DNA from 2 places in the Pseudomonas sp. PSE1(2024) genome. Region 1 is predicted to be linked to the other one. Evidence: predicted binding sites of a transcription regulator. Region 1 holds the regulator's gene; the other holds the start of a gene.
What was found. The regulator FliA, encoded in region 1, starts transcription of late flagellar genes. The targets are predictions, from matches to a motif close to CTAAAGTTTNNNNNNNNNNNGCCGNTAA.

Region 1 (3,233 bases):
CCTAACAAAACCCAAAAAAACTCAAAATCCAAGGCTGGATAGCAAATCGTCCACATCGTCCTGACCGGACACAACGTCTTCTCGTTTATCGGCATGAATCTGCGGACCTTCACCCTGCGAGAGATGTTTTTGTGGATCTTTTTCAGCAAGCATCGCCGCACGGTCATGTTCGATGCCCGCAAAGCGGTCCACCTGGCTGGCCATGAGCACGAGCTTGAGCAGGTTGCTTTCGACTTCGGTGACCAATTGGGTCACGCGCTTGATCACCTGACCGGTGAGGTCCTGGTAATCCTGGGCGAGCAGAATGTCGTTCAGATTGCTCGACACCGCGCGGTTGTCCGCGCTGCTGCGTGCCAGAAAACCGTCGACCCGGCGCGCCAGTTCACGGAACTCTTCAGCCCCGACCTCACGGCGCATGAAGCGGCCCCAATCGGCGCTCAAGGCCTGGGCTTCGTCAGCCAGGCCATTGACCACAGGGGTCGCGCTTTCCACCAGATCCATGGTGCGGTTGGCGGCAGCTTCGGTCAGTTTGACCACGTAGCCCAGGCGCTCGGTAGCGTCGGTGATTTGCGACACTTCCTCAGCCTGCGGCATGTGCGGATCGATCTGGAAATTGACGATCGCACTGTGCAGTTCACGCGTGAGCTTGCCCACTTCCTGGTACAGGCCACGGTCACGGGTCTGATTGAGCTCATGGATCAGTTGCACAGCGTCGCCGAACCTGCCCTTTTCAAGGCTTTCGACCAGTTCGACCGCGTGTTTTTTCAGGGTCGACTCGAAGTCGCCCTGTGAAGATTCTTTATGCTCCATAGCTCCCCCGCGCGTTCATCAGCCGATGCGTTCGAAAATCTTCTCGATTTTTTCTTTCAACGCCTGGGCCGTGAAAGGTTTGACCACATAGCCGTTCACGCCGGCCTGGGCCGCTTCGATGATCTGCTCGCGCTTGGCTTCAGCGGTCACCATCAGCACTGGCAGGTGCTTGAGCTTTTCATCGGCGCGCACGTGGCGCAGCAGGTCGATACCGGTCATGCCGGGCATGTTCCAGTCGGTCACCAGAAAGTCGATGCTGCCGCTGTTGAGCACCGGAATGGCAGTGGTGCCATCGTCGGCTTCAACGGTGTTGGTGAACCCGAGATCACGCAACAGGTTCTTGATGATCCGCCGCATCGTTGAGAAGTCATCAACGATGAGGATTTTCATGTCTTTGTTCAATTCGACCTCCAAGCAGTCTTAAACGCGTCCAGCACCTGGACGCGCCATTTCAATCAATCCGGCAAAACACTCGATGACTGTCTGGAGCACAACAGAGCAAGACCGGTGCCGTTCACCACCGCACCAGCCTCGTTCGCAGTGTCCCCACACTGCCTTCAGCGCGCTCGCCACTCCCCCAAACGCCCCCGCAAGCGGGCCGCGCACTGGCTGTGTAACTGGCTGACCCGCGATTCACTGACGCCAAGGACTTCACCGATTTCCTTGAGGTTCAGCTCTTCGTCGTAGTACAGCGCCAACACCAGTCGCTCACGCTCCGGCAAATTGGCAATCGCGTCCGCCAGCGCGGCCTGGAAACGTTCGTCTTCCAGATCGCGCGACGGCTCCAGATGAGCACTGGCGCCATCCTCGTGCAGCCCTTCGTGTTCGCCGTCCTGCAACAGGTCGTCGAAACTGAACAGCCGGCTGCCCAGGGTGTCGTTCAAAATCCCGTAGTAATCGTCGAGACTCAATTGGAGTTCGGCCGCAACTTCGTGATCTTTAGCGTCACGGCCGGTTTTAGCTTCAATCGAGCGAATCGCGTCGCTGACCATACGGGTATTGCGGTGAACCGAGCGTGGCGCCCAGTCCCCCTTACGGACTTCATCGAGCATCGCACCGCGGATCCGGATGCCCGCGTACGTTTCAAAACTGGCGCCCTTGCTGGCGTCGTATTTGGTCGAGACTTCAAGCAGGCCGATCATCCCGGCCTGGATCAGGTCTTCGACCTGCACACTGGCCGGCAATCGCGCCAGCAAGTGGTAGGCGATGCGTTTGACCAGTGGCGCGTAACGCTCGATCAGCTCGTACTGCGCGTCACGCGCCGACTTTTTGTAAAGGTTCATACCGCTGGCGGTCATAGCACAGGTCCTGCCGTTTGCTGCACGAGGCGCTCGACGAAAAATTCGAGGTGGCCGCGCGGGTTGGCGGGCAGCGGCCAGGTGTCGACCTTCTGTGCGATCGCCTTGAACGCCAGTGCGCACTTGGAACGCGGGAAGGCTTCATAGACCGCACGCTGCTTCTGCACCGCCTTGCGCACGCTTTCGTCGTAGGGCACCGCGCCGACGTATTGTAGGGCGACGTCGAGGAAGCGATCCGTGACCTTGGTCAACTTGGCGAACAGATTGCGACCTTCCTGCGGGCTCTGGGCCATGTTGGCCAGGACGCGGAAGCGGTTCATGCCGTAATCGCGGTTGAGCAGCTTGATCAGCGCGTAGGCGTCGGTGATCGAGGTCGGCTCGTCGCAGACCACCAGCAAGACTTCTTGCGCTGCGCGAACGAAACTGACTACCGAGTCACCAATACCCGCAGCGGTGTCGATCACCAGTACATCGAGATTGTCGCCGATGTCGCTGAACGCCTGAATCAGGCCGGCATGCTGGGCCGGGCTCAGGTGAACCATGCTCTGGGTGCCGGAAGCGGCCGGCACGATGCGGATCCCGCCGGGGCCTTGCAACAGCACGTCGCGCAGCTCGCAGCGGCCTTCGATCACGTCGGCCAGGGTGCGTTTGGGTGTGAGGCCCAGCAGAACGTCGACGTTCGCCAGCCCCAGGTCGGCGTCCAGCAGCATGACCCGACGGCCAAGCTCTGCCAGCGCCAGGGACAAGTTCACTGACACATTAGTCTTGCCGACGCCACCTTTGCCGCCGGTCACCGCGATCACCTGTACGGGATGCATGCTGCCCATGTTATTTCTTTACCTTGTCTTGCATAGACGGAGGCCACATTACTGGCTGCGCGTTCACAACCGGAACAATGCATGGCAGACCATCGATGTAGGTACAAAAACGGTTCATTACCTCAGCCAACCTGCTTGGTCGGACTGTGGTAGATATCAGCGAACATGTCAGCCATGGCTTCTTCGCTGGGTTCTTCCTGCATTTGCACACTGACGGCGCGGCTGACCAGTTGATGACGGCGCGGCAGATGCAGATCATCCGGAATACGCGGCCCATCGGTCAGGTAGGCGACCGGCAGTTCGTGAC
Region 2 (3,233 bases), 1.6 Mb from region 1:
CCGCCTGAGTGAATCGCGACTCGACCACTGGTGACGCTCAGGCGCGTGCATCCATCTTCCTGGCGCAGAATGAATCGCGCCTTGAACGGCTCGTAACTGCCATGACGACTCTGCACCCGCAGTGGTCGGTCAAACGACGCACCTTCATCGGCACCGCCACAGGTGACGATGATTTCTCCACGGGTCAGTTTGATCAGCCGTTGCTGCGCGGTGTAATCGAGATCCACGCTGCTGGCGGTGTTGAGTTCGATCCGCGTGCCGTCCGGCAACTGGAAGCCACGGCGCTCGCCAGTGGCGGTGGCGTAGTCGGCGCTCCACTGTTGCCAGGCGGAAGTGTCGCTGGCCAGCCATCCCGCCGAACCCATCAGCAGCGCGCCGGACAACAGCTTCAATGCCCGACGTCGACCCAGACCCTGAGCACTGTTTTCCAGCGTGTTGAACGCCACCTGCGCACCGGGCACGGCACGCAGATTGTGGGTCAGTTCGGCTTGCAGAGACTGCACCCGCTGCCAGGCCAGTTCGTGATCATGGTGTTCGGCGCGCCATTGTTCGCACTGGCGATTCAGGCGCGGATTGCCATGGTTGTTGCGCAGGCGCAGGAGCCAGTGAATGGCCTGTCGGACGACTTGTTGCGGTGGCTCGGCGCGTCGGCCAAGCGAGAGGTTATCCACCGGCATCAGTTTTCGTACCGCAGCACGTAGCAGTGATACAGCGCATCGGCGACGTAGCGTTCCACCGAGCGCAAGGACAGGCCCATTTGCTCGGCGATCTGCTTGTGGGTCAAACCTTCGCACTGCGCCAGCAGAAATGCCTGACGCACTTTCGGCTTCAAGCCTTCAAGCATGCGGGCAATGCTTTCGAGCAGTTCGATCACCAATGCGCGGGATTCGGCACTCGGGGTTTCGGCTTCAGGCAAATGGGCGATGGTTTCCAGATAGGCGCGTTCAATTTCTTCACGGCGCCAATGATCGATCACTAAACCCCGAGCAACCGTGCGCAAGAATGCGCGAGGTGCCTTGAGTTCCAGACGCTCGGTGCGTTGCAGCAAACGCACGAACGTGTCCTGAGCCAGATCCGCTGCATCGGCGGCATTGCCCAGCCGAGTGCGCAACCAGCCGTTGAGCCAGCCGTGATGACTACTGTAAAGCGCCTGTACTGCAAACTCAGGAGAGGACATGAACGCGACAGCCCGAACGTCACAAATGATAATTAGTCGCATTGTCATCAAGGGTTACAGAATTTGCAACCGGCGCTGCAAAACAGTCATCAAAAAATGACAGGCGAACGCTCTGGCACGCCGTTCGGCGGGAATCTGGCAGAAATGCCGTCCATTTCCTGCAAAGCCCTAAGTTTTCTCCAAAGCGTGCCGACAGACTGGTGAGACATGCGTGCACCAAAGTAGAGCGGCCATCAGAACGCTGCCTGCGCTGTACATGGAATGTTGCATCCGGAACGCATCCCCACTTTTGGCATAAGAAGTCCCATGAAATGAATCTCAAGTTCAGCCATAAAATCCTGTTGGCCGCCTCGGGCGTCGTGGTCCTGGCGTTCGCGCTGTTCACTTTGTACAACGACTATCTGCAGCGAAACACCATTCGCCAGAACCTCCAGTCATCCGTCCAGCAGGCCGGCGACCTGACCGCCAGCAGTGTGCAGAACTGGATGAGCGGGCGGATTCTGGTGCTGGAAAACCTCGCGCAGAACGTCGCCCATCAAGGCAAGAACGCCGACTTCCCGGGGCTGGTCGATCAACCGGCCTTCACCTCGAACTTCCAGTTCACCTACGTCGGTCAGGCCAACGGTGTGTTCACCCAGCGCCCGGACGCGAAGATGCCGGACGGCTACGATCCGCGTCAGCGTCCCTGGTACAAGCAGGCCGTGGCCGCTGACCAGACCATGTTGACCCCGCCATACATGGCCGCCGTTGGCGGTCTGGTGGTGACCATCGCCATGCCGGTGAAAAAGAACGGCGAGCTGCTCGGCGTCGTGGGCGGTGACCTGAGCCTGGAAACCCTGGTGAAGATCATCAACTCGGTGGACTTCGGTGGCCTGGGCCACGCGTTCCTGGTCAGCGGTGACGGTCAGGTGATCGTCAGCCCGGACAAAGACCAGGTGATGAAGAACCTCAAGGACATCTACCCGAACGCCGGTGTGCGCATCGAGAAGGGCAACCAGAACGTAGTGCTCAACGGCCAGGAACGCATCCTGTCGTTCACCCCGGTCGCGGGTCTGCCGAATGCCGAGTGGTACATCGGTCTGTCGATCGACCGCGACAAGGCCTACGCCGCACTCAGCCAGTTCCGTACCTCGGCAGTGATTGCGATGTTCGTCGCGGTGGGCGCGATTGCAGTCTTCCTGAGCCTGCTGATCACCGTACTGATGCGTCCGCTGATCACCATGGGCCGTGCGATGCAGGACATCGCTCAGGGTGAAGGTGACCTGACCCGTCGTCTGGTAGTGGAAAGCAAAGACGAGTTCGGTGAGCTGGGCAGTTCGTTCAACCAGTTCGTAGAGCGGATTCACGCTTCGATCTCCGAAGTGTCTTCCGCGACTCGCCACGTACACGACCTGTCGCAACGGGTGATGGCATCGTCCAACGCCTCGATCATCGGTTCCGACGAACAAAGCGCACGCACCAACAGCGTGGCTGCCGCGATCAATCAACTGGGTGCCGCCACCCAGGAAATCGCCCGTAACGCGGCTGACGCTTCGCAACACGCCAGCGGCGCGAGCGAGCAGGCCGATGACGGTCGTCAGGTGGTCGAGCAGACGATTCAGGCGATGACCGAGCTGTCGCAGAAGATCAGCCTGTCGTGCACCCAGATCGAAACCCTGAATGCGAGCACCGATAACATCGGCCACATTCTCGATGTAATCAAAGGCATCTCCCAGCAGACCAACCTGCTGGCGCTCAACGCGGCCATCGAAGCGGCCCGTGCCGGTGAAGCCGGACGCGGTTTCGCGGTGGTGGCGGACGAAGTGCGCAACCTCGCTCACCGCACCCAGGAATCGGCGGAAGAGATCCACAAGATGATCACCTCGCTGCAGGTCGGCTCGCGCGAAGCGGTGACCACCATGAACGCCAGTCAGGCGTCCAGCGAGGAGACCGTTGAAGTGGCGAACCAGGCCGGTCTGCGCCTGGTCAGCGTGACCCAGCGCATCGGCGAAATCGACGGCATGAACCAGTCGGTGGCAGCCGCTACCGAAGAGCAGACTGCGGTGGTGGAAACCCT

Region 2: the regulator FliA is predicted to act here: its motif matches at 1,346-1,373, upstream of ABTV87_RS00665 (methyl-accepting chemotaxis protein).

The regions. Positions count from the first base shown of each region.
Region 1 is NZ_CP158967.1:1,763,277-1,766,509, reverse strand. Features, by position in the region: gene ABTV87_RS07975 (protein phosphatase CheZ) at 22-810, opposite strand; gene ABTV87_RS07970 (chemotaxis response regulator CheY) at 829-1,200, opposite strand; gene fliA (RNA polymerase sigma factor FliA) at 1,368-2,108, opposite strand; gene fleN (flagellar synthesis regulator FleN) at 2,105-2,935, opposite strand; gene flhF (flagellar biosynthesis protein FlhF) at 3,049-3,233, opposite strand, start outside.
Region 2 is NZ_CP158967.1:136,600-139,832, forward strand. Features, by position in the region: gene ABTV87_RS00655 (FecR domain-containing protein) at 1-677, opposite strand, end outside; gene ABTV87_RS00660 (sigma-70 family RNA polymerase sigma factor) at 677-1,177, opposite strand; gene ABTV87_RS00665 (methyl-accepting chemotaxis protein) at 1,489-3,233, shown strand, end outside.